One region of the Photorhabdus machadonis genome, then DNA from elsewhere that is predicted to be linked to it. Evidence: predicted binding sites of a transcription regulator. Region 1 holds the regulator's gene; the other holds the start of a gene.
What was found. Region 1 encodes ArgR, which controls arginine synthesis, uptake and breakdown. Its sites were predicted from a motif close to ANTGAATAAAAATACANT; they were not measured.
Positions count from the first base shown of each region.

Region 2: a site for ArgR is predicted at 2,420-2,437, ahead of argC (N-acetyl-gamma-glutamyl-phosphate reductase). Genes of this name have one in related genera too.

Region 1 is NZ_CP199761.1:4,945,077-4,949,643, forward strand. Features, by position in the region: gene mdh (malate dehydrogenase) at 1-289, opposite strand, end outside; gene argR (transcriptional regulator ArgR) at 746-1,216, shown strand; gene mpl (UDP-N-acetylmuramate:L-alanyl-gamma-D-glutamyl-meso-diaminopimelate ligase) at 1,261-2,631, opposite strand; gene fbp (class 1 fructose-bisphosphatase) at 2,797-3,801, shown strand; gene ACUN2T_RS23790 (MFS transporter) at 3,888-4,567, opposite strand, start outside.
Region 2 is NZ_CP199761.1:5,142,506-5,147,072, reverse strand. Features, by position in the region: gene ppc (phosphoenolpyruvate carboxylase) at 1-918, opposite strand, end outside; gene argE (acetylornithine deacetylase) at 1,216-2,373, opposite strand; gene argC (N-acetyl-gamma-glutamyl-phosphate reductase) at 2,476-3,480, shown strand; gene argB (acetylglutamate kinase) at 3,506-4,279, shown strand; gene ACUN2T_RS24785 (argininosuccinate synthase) at 4,337-4,567, shown strand, end outside.

The sequences.
Region 1 (4,567 bases):
TACCCGCATTAACATTAAACAGATCTGAACGATCCATGCCTGGTTTACGAGCAACACCTGCAGAAATCAATACAACGTCCGCTCCTTCCAACGCTGGCGTTGCATCTTCACCAGCAAAACCCTTAATTTTCACATCCGTTGGGATATGGCTCAAATCAGCAGCCACCCCAGGTGTCACTGGAGCGATATCATATAAAGAGAGTTCTGAACCTGAAGGAAGCTGGGTTTTTAGTAGAAGAGCAAGAGCCTGACCAATACCACCGGCTGCACCGAGAACTGCAACTTTCATCCTGATACTCCTTAAATCGTTTATACTTTAAAATACTGTGAATTCATCTGGTTATAAACCATAGATTACTACGTTCTTGAAAACAATCTGTTAACAGCCAAATTGTGGACTTACACTCTAATAGCGGGACGCAAAAGTCGCCGTATTCTAGGCAAAATGCTTATCTGTTAATGAGATAATGGACACTATTTTGATAATTGCCTTATGATTTTATGAAATAACCCGCTAAATACCTTACACCCAGCCACAACACCAAACAACATCATTTCATTAACAATATATTTACCTGATGACCAGCCCAAAAAAAGCAAATTCTCATATTCATGTTTTTTGAATTTCTATATAGCATAAGACTTATTCATACCATACAATAATGGTTAAAAAATCATTTTAATTGCATAAAAAATCATCTATATGCATAATATGATCTTCATAGCTGATTGAATATGGTGAAATATGCGTACTCCCTCTAAACAGGAAGATTTAGTAAAAGCTTTCAAGGCGTTATTGAAAGAAGAAAAATTTAGCTCTCAAGGAGAAATCGTTACCGCCTTGCTGGAAGAAGGTTTTGAGAATATTAATCAATCCAAAGTCTCCAGAATGCTGACTAAATTTGGTGCTGTTCGCACCCGTAATGCCAAAATGGAAATGGTCTACTGTCTTCCTGCTGAGCTTGGCGTTCCTACTGCCACTAGCCCACTAAAAAACCTGGTATTAGATGTTGATTACAACCATTCAGTTGTTGTGATCCGCACAAGCCCTGGCGCTGCTCAACTTATTGCTCGCCTGTTAGATTCTCTTGGTAAAGCAGAAGGTATACTTGGCAGTATCGCTGGTGACGACACCATTTTCACTACACCAGCCAGAGGTTTCACGGCAGAGCAACTACGTGAAGCAATCCTTGGATTATTTGAGCAAGAACTTTGAATAAACGCGCCAACATGGCGCGATTCATTTTCCTGCCACCATTTTCAGGATTGATAAGTTTTTTTATTCAGCTCAGACAGTAATTTTTCATGAATACCACCAAATTCACCATTACTCATAACCAAAATATGATCGCCCTTTTGTGCCTTATCAATAATCATATGTACCAGTGAATCGATATCAGCACTCCAATGCACAGGCTGAACACAGCGATCTGCAATTTCTGATACATGCCATTTAATATTAGCCGGCTGGAATAAGAACACTTTGTCAGCACGCCCCAGCGCTGGCGCAATCTCATTCTTACTAACGCCCATTCTCATGGTATTTGAACGCGGTTCCAACACAGTAAGAATACGGGCCGTTCCGCCAACCTTACTGCGTAGAGCTTCCAGTGTCGCCAGAATTGCTGTTGGGTGATGCGCAAAATCATCATAAACGGTGATGCCATTTTCCTCACCACGTAGTTCAAGGCGGCGACGAGCATTCATAAAATCGCTCAAAGCACGGCAGGCATCGGCTGGCTGGACACCAACATGATGTGCAGCTGCGATCGCAATCAGCCCATTACGCATATTATGTTCACCAACCAGTGACCAATTCACCTCTCCAACAATTTCACCACCATAAAACACCCGATAATCACTGCTGTCTGTACTTATTTTTTTTGCCAGCCAGCGGCCAGTTTCACCCACCAGCTCCAATTCACTCCAGCACCCCATAGACAAGACATGCTTCAGGTTCATATCGTTATCTGGAACAAAGATCTTGCCACTAGCCGGAATGATCCTGACAAGATGATGGAACTGTCTCTGAATAGCCGCCAGATCGCCAAAAATATCCCCATGATCAAATTCGAGATTATTCATGATCAGCGTACGTGGGCTGTAATGCACAAATTTAGATCGTTTATCAAAGAAAGCACTGTCATATTCATCGGCTTCTATCACGAAAAACGGGCTTTCTCCGATCTGAGCTGATGCGGCAAAATTCCCAGGAACACCACCGATCAAGAAACCCGGTTTATAGCCACAGGCTTCCAGAATCCAAGCCAACATGCTGGCGGTTGTTGTTTTGCCATGAGTCCCTGCAACCGCCAGAACCCAACGCTCCGGCAAGACATAATCATGCAGCCATTGAGGGCCAGAGGTATAAGGGAGCCCACGCTCCAGCACAGCTTCTACACAAGGATTTCCACGGCTCATGACATTACCGATGATGACCATATCTGGCACAGAATCCAATTGTGCCGGATCATATCCCTGAATTAGGCTAATCCCATGTTTTTCTAGTAAGGTACTCATTGGTGGATAAACATTGGTATCTGAACCGGTTACCTCATGGCCGAGAGAACGTGCCAAAATTGCCAGTCCACCCATAAAAGTACCGCAGATACCAAGAATATGAATACGCATTGATTTCCCATTCCATAGCATGAAGTTAGCCACTATTCTAACCATCAAAAGCAAGATAAGAAATGGAATAGCCTATGAATCATCCCTTTCTTTGGCTAAACTGCCCGCGTAAGAGTGCAATGGACATTCTAAAACCACTATCAAATCACATTCAGGACTTTCGTCATGAAAACATTAGGCGAATTCATCGTCGAAAAGCAGCACGATTTTTCTCATGCCACAGGTGAACTCACTGCATTGCTTTCCGCTATTAAGCTCGGAGCAAAAATCATTCACCGTGATATCAACAAAGCCGGTTTAGTGGATATTTTGGGGGCCAGCGGTGCGTCCAATATCCAAGGCGAAGTACAGATGAAACTGGACCTGTATGCTAATGAAAAACTCAAAGCAGCACTGAAAGCACGCGGTGAAGTTGCCGGTATCGCTTCCGAGGAAGAAGACGATATCGTTATTTTTGAAGGCGACCGCGCTGAAAATGCAAAATATGTTGTTTTGATGGACCCATTGGATGGTTCTTCAAATATTGATGTAAACGTTTCCGTTGGTACTATCTTCTCTATCTACCGCCGTATTACACCTGTCGGCAAACCCGTCACTGAAGAAGATTTCCTGCAACCGGGTAACCGCCAGGTTGCAGCCGGATATGTTGTTTATGGCTCTTCAACTATGCTGGTCTATACCACTGGCTGCGGTGTGCATGCCTTTACTTATGATCCTTCACTCGGCGTATTCTGTCTTTCTCATGAGAAAGTCCAGTTCCCCCCCAAAGGCAATATGTATTCCATCAACGAAGGGAATTACATCAAATTCCCTATGGGCGTGAAGAAATACATTAAATATTGCCAGGAACAGGATGAGGAGACTCAGCGTCCTTACACCACACGTTATATCGGTTCGTTAGTTGCTGATTTCCACCGCAACCTGCTGAAAGGCGGAATCTATATTTATCCAAGTACCGCCAGCCATCCATCAGGAAAATTGCGTCTGCTGTATGAATGTAACCCAATGGCATTTCTGGCCGAACAAGCCGGCGGTAAAGCCAGTAATGGCGCCAACCGCATTCTGGATATCATCCCATCCAAACTGCATCAGCGCGTACCTTTCTTTGTTGGCAGTAAATCAATGGTAGAGAAAGCCGAAAGTTTTATGGCTGAATTTCCAGATGAGTAATTTCATCGGTTAATTATGAAAAGACGGCGGGATTTCCCGCCGCTTTATCATTTATATCTATACCGGTAGCTACACGCCAGAAAAAATCATTTTTTCCATTTATTTACCAATAGAATAACCAGCAACGCTATCACACCAACTAATCCAATAGTGTTAACGATTCCCCACCCATTTCCCACGGCCATTACACCACCCACTGATAGTGATGCCATCGCATTCAATAAATATGTAATCAGAGAATTGATTCCTTGAATACGGGATTTATGAATAGAATGAGAAAAAGCATTCAATAAGAAAGTTCCGCCATTGAACATGAAAGCCCAGCCAACACCAAACATGATAAGCGAACTAAGGAAATGGAAAAATGAAGTACCGCTATATGCTAGCAGGATACCAATAAGGTTGGTTATTATTCCCAACACAATGATTATCTGAGAACTTAACCTTGTTACCAATCCTACCAATAACAATGCAGGCAAATACATAGCGACAAAATGCCATTGCAGTACAACAGCGCTATTTGCTATCGAAAAATGATGATGATGCATTGCTAATGGTGCTGAATTCATTAATAACGTCATAACGGAAAACGCAATTGCACAGCTGGCAGTGCCCATTAAGAAAGCTCTATCTTTAAGTAATACAGATAAGGGGCGCATATCCTTCCCTACGGAACCTTTAGCCACTGTGTCACCCAAAATCAGTTGCGCCTGAACAATCGCGGTAAGCAAGCAAATTAAAGCAGCGAAAACGAAACTACCAAAGA
Region 2 (4,567 bases), 200 kb from region 1:
TTCATCGCCACCTGCCAGTTTGCGAACTTCTGATGTGCATTCGGACATGGATAATTCAGAAACCAAAACCTGAATATCTTTCAGGAACAGATCGGCTGCTTTCCAGCGGCTAAGTAGTAATACATGGCGAGTAACTTCAGCCGTGACATTCGGGTTGCCGTCGCGGTCTCCACCCATCCAGGAAGTAAAACGGATGGGAACAGCTTCGACCGGCAAGCTATAATCAATTGACTCTTCCAACTGTTCATTGAATTCACGCAGGAATGCCGGCACACCATCCCATAAGCTGTTTTCCACCATAGCGAAGCCCCACTTAGCTTCATCAATTGGCGTCGGGCGGATTTTACGGATTTCATCGGTATGCCATGACTGGGCGACTAACTGGCGCAGGCGGCGCATAATGTTATTACGCTCATAATCCGCCAGGTCATCATGATCTAATTGTGACAGGCAGGTGTTAACGGCGACCAGTTTGTGGATCAAGGTACGACGTGCGATTTCAGTTGGATGAGCGGTGAGGACCAGTTCAATAGACAGCTCATTCACCGCGTTTTTCAGATCGTTGTTACTGAAATTTTTCTCTTTTAACTGGGTGAATAACTTCGCCAAAGCAACGGGGTTGCTGGCAGCTTCACCATGTGGGGATATGCTGTGATATTGTTCCGCGACATTTGTCAGGTTGAGAAATTGATTGAAAGCGCGGGCAACCGGCAACAGTTCATCATTGGATAAGTTTTGCAATGTGGATAATAGTTGCTGGCGGTGTGCTTCATTGCCGGCACGGGATGATTTGGATAATTTGCGGATAGTTTCAACTTTATTGAGAATATCTTCCCCTAAAGCTTCTTTGATCGTATCTCCCAGCAGCTTACCTAGCATACTGACATTACTGCGCATTGCGGAATATTGTTGATTCATATGACTCTTGGCCTTTATTGCTGGCAGAATGTTGATTCTGTTCCTGTAGAAAAATTTTATTTAAGTGGCGGGAAGTTATTTTTTGTGGCGCCACAGTGTTGTGTTTACCCTAAGCCCTCATATTCATATCAGAAAATAATCAGTTTGGGCGAAATTTCTAAAATTTAATACTGGGCTGTTTGCTATAAGTTTTACTTATTATCTGAGCTGTGTTTATGTGCAAGGTACTTGGGAAAGGTTTGTTTCTTGTTCTGATGCTTGAGTCCCCCCTGATTTTGGGGGGATAAGTTGAAGCAATTAATTATTGCTCAGACAAAAATGATCTATTAACTGAGAGATTATCTTTCTGGTAGGTTCAATAAATGACATATCAATAAACTCATCCGGCTGATGTGCCTGTTCAATAGAGCCTGGGCCAAGTACCAAAGTTGGGCATAATTCCTGAATAAATGGCGCTTCGGTACAGTAGTTCACGGTTTCAGTTTTGCGGCCCAGCAGTTTTTCTATCACATCAACCATCTTGTGGTCTGTTGGACATTCATAACCGGGAATGGGTGGATGTAATTCATTGATGGTCAGACGGCCAGGCCAACGCTGTTTCACCGGTTCCAGGGCCTCGTTTAGCAGCCCATTCAGATCCTGTAATGTCAGTCCCGGTAATGGGCGAATATCCATATGCAATTCACAATGCGCGCAAATCCGATTTACCGCATCACCGCCATGAATATAGCCGAAGTTCATTGTTGGGTATGGAATGACAAACGCCGGATTGTTGTAACGCTCTTTTAGCGTGTCGCGCAATTCAATTAGATGACCAATAGATTCATGCATTAAATCAATGGCGTTGACACCATGGGCAGGATCACTGGAATGCCCTGACTGGCCGACAATGCGGATAGCATTCGATAAATGCCCCTTGTGTGCACAGATAGGCCGTAATGCCGTCGGTTCACCGATAATCGCGAAATCCGGTCGGATAGTTGTACTTGCCGCAAAATAACGGGCACCTGCCATTGTTGTCTCTTCATCCGCAGTAGCCAGTATGTACAGCGGACGGGTTATTTTACTAACATCAATATCCCGTAAGGCATCAATGATAAAGGCGAAAAAGCCTTTCATGTCTGCCGTACCTAAACCATATAGTTTGTTATCACGTTCTGTCAGGGTGAAGGGATCTTGAGTCCAGCGGCCGTCGTCAAAAGGGACGGTATCGGTATGCCCACATAGCAGTAACCCACCTGAACCACTCCCTAGAGTCGCCAGTAAATTATATTTCCCGCAGGCTTCGGGTACAGGTTGTATTTCAATCTCGAAACCCGTTTCCTTTAACCAGCTTGCCAGCAGGTTGATTAAAGACTCATTACTTTGATCGATACTGATATCGGTGGCACTGATTGAGGGAGTCGCGATTAATTGCCGAAATAGCTCAATAAATGGAGGTAATTTAATATTCACTGTTGACAGCCTTTATTCATGATAGTATCAATATTCATGCATTTTTTTTGAATAAAAATACATTATCCCGTTTAAATACTGAGCACAAGGTAAAGATATCCCATGTTGAATACGCTGGTTGTTGGTGCAAGTGGTTATACCGGAGCAGAACTGGCAGCATATCTGCATCGTCACCCACATATAAATCTGATTAGGCTAATGGTTTCTGCTCAGAGCGTTGATGCAGATAAATGCTTCTCAGATTTACATCCACAGTATAAAGGCATCGTTGATCTACCGCTGCAACCGCTGACTGACGTGACTGATGCTGCTAAAGGGATTGATGTGGTTTTCCTTGCCACTGCCCATGAGGTCAGTCATGACATTGCGCCGGTATTTCTGGCAGCAGGTTGCGTTGTGTTCGATCTGTCCGGTGCCTATCGCGTACAAAATGCTCAGATTTATCAACAATACTACGGATTCAAACATAAGCATACTCAATGGTTAGCACAAGCTGTATATGGACTTGCCGAATGGCAGACTGGCGAAATTAAACAGGCTCAGCTGGTTGCTGTCCCGGGATGTTATCCAACGGTTTCTCAACTTGCTCTCAAGCCGCTATTGGAAAAGGGTTTGCTGGATACCGGTCACTGGCCGGTGATTAATGCGACCAGTGGCGTGAGTGGTGCAGGTCGGAAAGCCAGTATGACTAACAGTTTCTGTGAAGTTAGCCTGCAACCTTATGGATTATTTACTCATCGTCACCAACCAGAGATTGAGGAACATCTGGGGACTAGGGTGATTTTCACTCCGCATCTTGGTAATTTTGCGCGGGGTATTCTTGCTACGATTACCTGTAAATTGCAGCCGGGTATTATCGTAGAACAGATAAGTGAAGCTTATCAACAGGCATATAAAGATAAGCCTCTGGTGCGTCTCTACAGCAAAGGGGTGCCAGCTCTGAAATCGGTTGTTGGATTACCGTTCTGTGATATTGGTTTTGTTGTACAGGGTGATCACCTGATTATTGTCGGTACTGAGGATAATCTCTTGAAAGGCGCGGCGGCTCAGGCAGTTCAGTGTATGAATATACGTTTTGGGTTTGAAGAAACCCAGGCATTACTTTAATTATTGGCATGAGGGAGTAAAGCAGATGGAACCTTTAGTCATAAAGTTAGGTGGCGTGTTATTGGACAGTGAAGAAGCACTGGAACGCTTGTTTACTGCATTACAGGAATATCGGCAAACACATAAACGCCAGTTGGTGATTGTTCATGGTGGTGGTTGTCTGGTAGATGAACTGATGCAGAAGCTGCAACTGCCAGTAGTGAAGGAGCAAGGATTACGGGTAACACCCGTTGATCAGATAGGGATTATCACCGGCGCATTGGCAGGTATAGCGAATAAAACTTTGTTGTCGTGGGCGACTAAGTATCAGCTTGCATCAGTTGGATTATATTTGGGAGATGGTCATGTTGTCACGGTTTCCCAACTGAGTGAAGAGTTGGGGCATGTGGGGAAAGCAATGCCGGGCGATGCTAAGTTGCTGAGAATTTTACTGGATGCTGGTTATATACCCATTATTAGTTCGATTGGTGTAACTGATAAAGGGGAACTGATGAATGTGAATGCTGATCAGGCGGCAACGGCGATAGCTCAAACTTTGGGGGCTGATCTGGTATTGCTCTCTGATGTGAGCGGCATTTTGGATGGTAAAGGGCAGAAGATCCCTGATATGACCGCTCAGAAAGCTGAACAACTTATTGTGCAGGGCATTATTACTGACGGCATGATTGTGAAGGTGAATGCAGCTTTGGATGCAGCTAAAACATTAGGTCGCCCGGTAGATATCGCCAGTTGGCGTCATGCGGATCAACTGACGGCCCTATTTAACGGTGTTCCCGTCGGTACTCGTATTCTGGCTTAAATCAAGTTTGATTAATTTTCGGCAATGAACAACAACGGAATTTCAAAGGGTAACTTCATGCATACTAAAGATATTAAAAAAATAGTTCTCGCTTATTCTGGTGGTCTGGATACTTCTGCCATTATTCCTTGGCTGAAAGAGCATTATGACAACTGTGAAGTTGTTGCATTTGTCGCCGATGTGGGGCAAAGCCGTGAAGATCTGGAAGGCGTGGAACAAAAAGCTTTGCGTTCTGGCGCATCAGAATGTCACGTTGTGGATCTGCGTGAGGAATTCATTAAAGATTAT